One region of the Sporanaerobacter sp. PP17-6a genome, then DNA from elsewhere that is predicted to be linked to it. Evidence: a T-box and tRNA genes for the amino acid it is inferred to sense, from the RefSeq annotation. Region 1 holds a T-box; the other holds one or more tRNA genes.

The links. A T-box is a leader RNA that pairs with one kind of tRNA and senses whether it is charged. The one in region 1 lies ahead of argS (arginine--tRNA ligase), so its partner is inferred to be a tRNA-Arg.
Region 2: it encodes a tRNA-Arg, which carries the amino acid that the T-box ahead of argS (arginine--tRNA ligase) is inferred to sense. The anticodon was not compared.

Annotation. Positions count from the first base shown of each region.
Region 1 is NZ_FMIF01000037.1:4,233-8,675, forward strand. It holds gene PP176A_RS13575 (B12-binding domain-containing radical SAM protein) at 1-590, opposite strand, end outside; gene PP176A_RS13580 (hypothetical protein) at 777-971, shown strand; gene argS (arginine--tRNA ligase) at 1,047-2,750, opposite strand; T-box leader at 2,904-3,105, opposite strand; gene PP176A_RS13590 (endonuclease MutS2) at 3,160-4,443, opposite strand, start outside.
Region 2 is NZ_FMIF01000023.1:9,649-14,091, forward strand. It holds gene dcd (dCTP deaminase) at 1-189, opposite strand, end outside; gene PP176A_RS09680 (hypothetical protein) at 427-1,944, opposite strand; tRNA gene PP176A_RS09685 (tRNA-Arg) at 2,124-2,199, opposite strand; gene PP176A_RS09690 (hypothetical protein) at 2,252-2,515, opposite strand; gene PP176A_RS16235 (hypothetical protein) at 2,872-3,024, shown strand; gene PP176A_RS16525 (helix-turn-helix domain-containing protein) at 3,452-4,069, shown strand; gene PP176A_RS09700 (hypothetical protein) at 4,411-4,443, shown strand, end outside.

The DNA of each region.
Region 1 (4,443 bases):
GAAGAAAGGCAAAATTTGCAGTTAAAGGGACAACCTCTTGAGCTTTCAAAATACACTATTTTATCTTTAAGTTCGTCCTTTTTTATGTTCAAAAATGGAGACGGTATTATATCTAAATTTTTGATTAAATCTCTCCCTTGATTTTTAAAAGACCTGTTTTCTTTCCTAAAGGTCAAACCTTTTATTAAATCAAAGTCTTCTTTTTTCTCTGTTAAGGCTAATAAAAGTTCCTTAAAAGTCTCTTCTCCTTCTCCCGATATAATAAAATCCACATAAGGAATATCATCCAATATATTCTCTTTTTCAAAAGAAATCTCCGGTCCTCCCAATATAATCTTTATATGAGGGTCTACTATTTTTATGATTCTGCATATCTTTAATATTTGCTTGACATTCCATATATAAACGGAAAAAGCCACTATATCCGGAGACATCTTAAATATTTCTCCTGCAATATAATCAGCATTTTGATTTATAGTAAATTCCGCTATATCCATATCTGATATTTCCGACGAAAAACTCTTTAAATATCTGAGAGACAGAGCCGAGTGAATATATTTTGAATTAAGGGTAGTAATAACTATATTCATAATTAATCATTCCTCTAATCTTTCATCTTCCGAATTAATTCTATTATAGCATATTAATTTGTCTCTACAAGTTTTCAGATATTTCTTTCGTTTTTCTTTTTAAACAATATTACTTGATAAGTATTGAAGATTTTAAAAAAAGAATATAAAATATATATGTAAATACATTGAGAAAGGGGTAGATTTATGCAGGAATTTGACAAAATATCTATACAGGAGATGTCTAAAAATGATATGTTAATGATATTAGAAGCACTTGAATACACAGGGAAAAATACAAAGATTGATGCATTTCTCAATTTAAAAGATAATATCATTAAAGAACTCAGTGAATTATCGGAAGCTAAAGAAGATGAGTTTCTTTTATATTTGCAAAAATAGTATTTATAAATATTTCTTCATTAAAATATAAAGGTCCTTATACATTTTTATAAAAAGTATAAGGACCTTTAATATTTACATTTTATCAGGAGTCTCCATTCCAAGAAGGGAAAGACCTGCTTTGATTACTGATTTCGTTGCCCATACCAACTGAAGCCTTGCATTTTTCAAATTATCTTCTTCCTGCATTATGGGACAACTGTTATAAAAGCTGTTGAAGGCTTTTGCTATTCCCATTATGCTTCTTGCAACAAAAGAAGGTTCATTTTTCTCCATTGCCGTGACTATTTCCTTTGGAAAATTATAAATCATCTTTATAATGTTAATTTCTTCCGGCGCTGATAAAATAGAATAATCTATTTCATTATCCGGCGAAAAATTTCCTTTTTCCAGCAGCCTGTTCGCCCTTGCATAGGTATATTGAACATAAGGACCTGTTTCCCCGTCAAAGCTTAATGTCTTTTCCCATGTAAATGTATAATCTTTAATCCTGTTATTAAATAATTCCTGAAATACTATTGCTCCTATTCCGACTTGTTTGGCAACTTCATCCTTGTTCTCTAAGTTTGGATTTCTTTCTTCTATTATAGCCAAGGTTTTTTCTACAGCCTTTTTAAGCACATCCTCCAAAAAAACAACTCTTCCCTTACGAGTGGACATGGTTCCTTCTTCCAATCTCACCATTCCGAAATTAACATGGATACAATCCTTCGCCCAAGGATATCCAATAAGTTCTACGATTTTTTTCCACTGTTTAAAATGAAGTATCTGCTCTGATCCCACTACATATACATTCTTATAGAAATTGTAATGCTCTTTCCTGTATATTGCTGCGGCTATATCCCTTGTTATATAAAGGGTAGATCCGTCGCTCTTTGTTATGAGGGCCGGAGGCATGCCGTAAGGTTCCAAATCTACTATTTCCGCTCCCTGGGATTTCTTTAATATGCCTTTCTTCCTCATATCATCTACTACTTTAGGCATCTTATCCGAATAAAAACTCTCACCCGTAAAGGAATCAAATTTAATCCCCAATATATCATAAACTCTGTTAAATTCTTTAAGACTCATATCCCTCATCCATTGCCATAGCTCTAAAGCTTCCGAGTCTCCGTCCTCCAATTTTTTAAACCAATGCCTTGCCTGCTCCTCTAAAGTGGAATCATTCTCCATCTCCTTATGAAATTTAACATACAGCTTTAGCAATTCGTTTATAGGATCCTTTTCAACAATTTTTCTGTCTCCCCATTTTTTATAAGCCACAATCAATTTACCAAATTGAGTGCCATAGTCTCCGAGATGATTTATAGCTACCGCATTATAACCTAAATATTTATATATATCATATAATGCATGACCTATGATAGTAGTCCTTATATGACCTATATGAAACGGTTTAGCAATATTAGGAGAAGAATATTCTACAATTACGGTTTTACCTTTCCCCATATCCGAAGAACCATATCTCTCTTTTTTCTCCTTTACTTCATTGAGTACTATTTCAGTTAATTTTTCCTTATCAATAAAGAAATTTAAGTATGGCCCCAAACTTTCAACCTTTTCAATATAACTGTTTTTCTCTATTTTTTCTGCTAATTCCTGAGAAATCAAATTTGGTGATTTCTTTAAAGCTTTAGATAACCTGAAGCAGGGAAATGCATAATCCCCCATTTCGCTATCTGGCGGAATTTCAACTAATTTTTCAATTTCTTCTTTTGCTAAGATATCATCAATTTCTTTTTCAATCAATCCAACAACTTCTTCTTTTAAATCCTTCATTTATAAATCCTCCTTCAAATAATAAGAAAAGCTTCTATCGAAGTATTTTATAAAGTAGCTTTTCTTGAAACTCATTTACGGAAAGTTCTTTTTAATCAATATTTATATGTAAGAACTTTCCTATTCGTTATAAATAAAAACTCTCATCTCAATTTAAGAGACGAGAGTTTTCCCGTGTTACCACTCTTGTTGGCCTATTGCCCACTCATTTATTTAACGCATCTTGCGTCCTATCCTACTTTATTCAGATGGATTCTCCAAGGCTCTTTTCAAATATATATTTGTATTTAGGCTTTCACCATCCCTAATTCGCTTTGCCAAAAAATATATTTTATTTCCTCTTCTCAGAATATGTCTTTTAAATTGTTAATTAATAATATACCTCATAATTCATAATTTATCAAGAAAATTATTTTAGTTCAACTACCGTTACTCCGCTTCCTCCTTCTCCGTACTTGCCCAGTCGATAGGATTTAACATGTTTATGACTCTTTAACAAATCCGATATCCCTGATCTTAAAACTCCCGTACCTTTTCCGTGTATTATATATATTTCTTTAAGTCCGGAAATATATACATCATCTAAATATTTATCCAAGTCCAGTAATGCTTCATCCAATGTTTCTCCTCTTAAATCGATCTCATTCTTTATATCCTGAGTTTTAAATTTTAGAATATTCTTTGTCATCACCGCAGTTCTTTTTTGTGAATCATTCTCTTTTATTCTTCTCAGAGAGGAGACAGGCACATTGATTTTCATTATCCCAACCTGCACCTGAAGATTTCCGTTATCATCTGGAAGAGAAACTACAATACCGGATTGATTTAAAGACAATATCTCCACAGATTCTCCTACCTTTAAATTTTTAGGGGGTTTAGAACTTTTCACATCCAATAACTTTATGGATAAATCCTTTTCCGTTTCATTTAATTTAGATTTAAGTTTGTCTTGAGCTTCCTGAATTTTAATATTTCTTTCTCTTTCAATTTCATTAGATATATTTCTTAGATTGGATACAATAAGATCCGATTCTTCCTTAGCATTTCTTAAAATATTTCTTGCTTCTTCTTTAGCTTTGTATATAATCTTTTCCTTTGCTTCCTGAGTTCTTTCTTTTTCATCAGTCAATTCTTCTTTTAATCTTTCTATTTCAATCTTCAATCTTTCAGTTTCTAACTTATTTTCTTCAATTCTCTTTCTGTCCTGATCCATTGTCTTTAATACATCTTCAAAATCTACATTTTCTTTGGAAATTAAAGTTTGAGCATGAGATATAATATAATCCATAAGCCCAAGCCTTTTAGATATTTCAAAAGCATTTGATTTTCCAGGAATTCCAATCGAAAGTTTGTAAGTAGGGCTTAATGTTTCTACATCAAACTCCATGGAAGCATTTTTTACTCCTTCTTTAGTAAGAGCATATATTTTCAATTGACTATAGTGAGTAGTTGCTATAGTTCTCACTTTTATATTATACAGATAATCGAGTATTGACATTGCCAATGCCGCTCCTTCTACAGGATCTGTACCGGCTCCCAGTTCATCAAAGAGAACCAAGTTTTTTTCTTCCACATTTTTTAATATCTCTACGATATTTGTCATATGAGACGAAAAAGTACTTAAGTTCTGTTCAATGCTCTGTTCATCTCCAATATCGGCAAATATCTTATTAAATACTCCCACTTCAGAATT
Region 2 (4,443 bases), on a different contig from region 1:
CTGAATTATCTTATACTGTATTTCTTTTTCTAACTGGAGGATGCCGTCACAGTTGTCTTCTACTATTCCAAATGTGTTTCCTAATCGTATATCAATGCTTGCGGGTTGAATTTGTTGTTCCTCAATCGGAGAAATGTAAAGTTCGCCTGATGCGAGTTGTTTTTTTAAGGTGAAATCGGATATTATCATTATTTCAATACTCCTTTCAGGTATAGGGCCTACTGATATTATGATTTTTTGATCACTATATCACATTTTCAATTATGAATAAATAAATAAATATATATATAACCTCCCATCGACAGGAAACTATATATTTATATGTCATTAGTACAAAATAGATACATTTACAACTTGCCTGATGATTATCAAACAGGGCATGTTTCGTAAACTTCACGTTATGCTTATAATCTTTTAGATTTTGGTTTATAGCAGCTCTGCCATAATATCCCGGCGTGTCTTTTCATAAAATACCACGCGCCACTCCACATCCTCTGTTGGCTCAAAATGCAGCGCAGAGCAGGCGACCCGGAGGTTACCCTGATTGCCATTTCCGAGAACGATAGCGGCAGTCGCGTCCGCACTGCCGATGATACCGATGCAGCAAACATCACCGGTTGCCTGCGGTAGCCTTGGATCGGCGTGCTTTTGCCGGGGCCGGTCGCCCGGCGCGCAATCCACGACCGTAAAGGCTTGATCCGGGAGGTCGGGCGAGAGTATGTAGCTCATCATGGTAAGGTGCCTTGGAAATTCCAGATTTTCCAGATCGGGGCCGTTGAAATGCTCGGAGGGCAGTTCCCGCCGTTCATATTTCCGCACGGTCAGCGTGTGCTTTTTACCCGTGGATGGGTGTGTAAACTCAATTTGCTCACCGGGCAGCGATGCCACAAAGTGCGGCCCCGGTATAGCGACAGGCTCTTGCATTAATATTACACCGAGTGTTTTGATTTGCGGCTTTCGCTTCGTCTTCCAAGGGAACGCACAGCGCCAGATGGCATAACCTTGATCGGGATCAAACCCATAATGCAGCATGACGCTCCACTCCTCAAGGCCGTTGCCCTCCGGCAAGCAGGGGTTCCAGCAGATGCCGCAGCCGTGCGAGCTTGAAAGCTTGGTTCCGTTCAGCACAACCTTCGGATTTATATTGACGGTCAGCGGATTCTCCGCATCAATCTGCATCCGCTGTTCATCGGTAAAGCTGCTTCCATCATTATCAGCAGAGAGCTTCCATTGACACATAAAGGCACGGATACGCTCCGGCGGAACCAGTAGACAAAAATCCACGACCAAGCCCTTGCTACAAGTGTAAATCGCCGGAACAGTCCAGACTCCATCATCCCAGACAAATTGCCTGTTTATGGGAATCTCTTTCCCGGCCTTTTTGCGGCCGTGATGCCCCGAGAAGTCTCCGTCAAAGTAAACCTTCCATTCCGGTATGGGGGGTTCGACGGAAATAATGTCATAGTAATCCTCCGTGTATGGGATGCAGCGGTCATCAAACCCATCCTGCAAGGTTTTGATGTAGGCAAATGGCTGCTCCATAGGTGTAAGGGAAAGCTTTTCCCGGAGGATATGAAGTACTGCCGATTGCTCGTCCGCAGGGACGTTTTCCTGCAGGAATTTATCAAACTGCTCCTGCTCCCAACTCCACGCTTGCTCCAGCGCCGCAGTATGGCCGCAAGCCAGCAAAAGCCTCAGAAAGTCCTTGAAATTTCGTGCCAGCGGATGCACATAGCTGCCGGGGGCGTTCATTGGGCTGACTGCAAATACCATCTCTCCAAAGCCGCGCACAAAGCAAAAATGAATGCCGTCAATACCGTCCCAGCCGATTATCCTCGCACCCTTTGGCGTGCAGAAATAGTTATTTTCACTCTCGCTATGCTCTAAACCAATCAGGGAACCGTCAATATTTAGTTTCAGATATTCTTGATAAATCATTTCCATTACCGCCTCTCATTCTACTCCTACGTATTTTTTAATTAATTGAAATTTACTGCGATTTAGGATTACATAATCGAAACTTCCCATTACTATAATAACCTGAAGTTGAAACATACCTTTTAAATATAGCATAAAATCAGGCTAAACAGATACAATTTTGCATCTATTTAGCCTGATAACCATGGTGCGCCCTGAGGGATTCGAACCCCCGACCAACTGATTCGAAGTCAGTGACTCTATCCACTGAGCTAAGGGCGCAAATATTTCTAATTTCATTATAATATTTTTTGCATGACTCGTCAATTTAGAACTACAAATTAAATTCCATTATTTTTACTACTACTCCATTTATTTTATCGAGTTTTTCTTTTAATTCCTTTATTTTTTCATCTTTTCCTAATATTAAGTCCAAAATTATGATACCTATAGGACTACAAGTTTCACTTTTTGATTCTACATCATGAACTCCTATTCTGGTCTTTATGTAGCAGCCATACTCAGTCAACAATCTCTGTACCTCTAATGCCTCTTCTTCTCTATCTCCCAGTTGAATTCCCATAATAGTTTTTTTCATATTTATAACCACTCCTTTCATTTTGCTTAAAACAAAACATCTATGAAATATATTATCTTAAGCAATTATTTTTTTTATTTATTTTTGTAAAATTAACATAGTTAGCTATAAATTACATAAAGAAATGAATAAAATATACAAAATTTTTTAGAGTTAAAATGTAAAAATTTATTAGTTTTATTATAACAATTTTATCACAAAATATGAATTATTAAAATACTTTTGATAAATTGTAAAATTCGAAGATTTGTATACTAAATCTTCGGACTTTTCCTTTGTCAGCAACAGGAAAATGATATAATATAAAACAGATAAATAGATCAAATTGCAGGCATATCGGGAAGGGGGCAATTGGTATGAAGATATCAGAGTTCAACATAGCCCGTGATCTGAACAGAGTATTAAAATTGTTAAAAGGCGAAGATGAAATTTCAGAGTGCTTCCGAAACGCAGCAGAATCCGATCATGCATCCATATATATTGCTGAAGAGATTCCGAGACATAGGTAGCAGATATGGTTATATAAAATTCAATAAAACTGACAGCAGGCCAAAGGCACCAAAAGGCTATTCAAATGAGAAAGAAATTATGGAAGCGTTCCGCCTTCATGGTATGCTGGAAGAAGAAATGACTCTGTGACGGACTGTTGAGGAACCTACATCTAAACCGAGCAATTGACACATTCTAAAACATTGTACGAATGGTTTGAATCCCATTGGTTTAAGTCGTTTGTACAATGTTTTGGGTTTTATCTAAAGAAGTTGATTTTATTTAACCAACATCCTTGTCTTTATGATAAAATGCTAAAAACAGTTCGAATTATTGATATTTTACGGTGGTGCAACTGTTGGTTGACAAAAAAGAAAGGGCAATTGGTGGAATGGCAACCAGTACTTTTGTTAAAATGACATTACTATAAAGAAGGGAGTGTCAGTTATGAATATAGCAGACAGAATACAATATTTGCGAAAAACAAAAGGTCTTTCACAAGAAGAACTTGCTGAAAAAGTCGGAGTTTCTCGTCAGGCAGTATCAAAGTGGGAAAGTGAACAAAGCATTCCGGATATTGATAAAGTGATAATTATGAGTGAATTCTTTGATGTCACAACGGATTATATTCTTAAGGGAATAGAGACTGAAAAACAGACTGATAAAAAGGCAGTAAATGCAAATGTATTTGTGATTGTTGGAACGGTTTTGAATTTTATTGGACTGCTTGTGGCTAGCGCAGTTTGGTATGAGGAACAAGTGCCGATGGCTGTTGTTATTGGACTTGTTTTTATGGCACTTGGATGTATGGTATTTGGAATAGGCTTATATGGATCTGCCCAGAATACTAAGATGAACGCAAAGCGTAATTTTTGGATGATAAATATCTGGATTATAATATTTATTCCATTGTCATTTGTTTATAATATTTTATTTACAGGTTCAACAGCTCCATACCCACTACTATCAAATCCTTTGATTGCGTTTCCGATTTTTTGGTTAGTTTATTTTACAATTAGTTTAACAGTGGTGTTTACTCAGATAAAAATTAATAGGAGAAAATGAGTATAACAAAAAGTCTTCTATCTGGTATTTAGATCGAGCAAATGAGACAGGATAGAGTCAGAATATCAGCACATAAAGGGTGTTGAGAGTTCTGGCTTTTTTGTTGTACTCTAATATAGAGTATAAAATAGGGCAGGAAGGTTCATTATTTAAATAATAAAACAACCCAGAGGAGAATATAAATAGATTATACTTATAAAAAAATTAAATAATGTTTTTTAAAATGTTTTTGGAAAGAACAATATGTAAATTAGTATGAAGGTATTTGTATCATATAAGAAATAGTAAAAATTTACATATTGTTTATATAAGCAGTTTTACTCAAAAAAGGGGGGAAAAATGTGTATAATGACTTTTTGACAGCAGAGACTTTA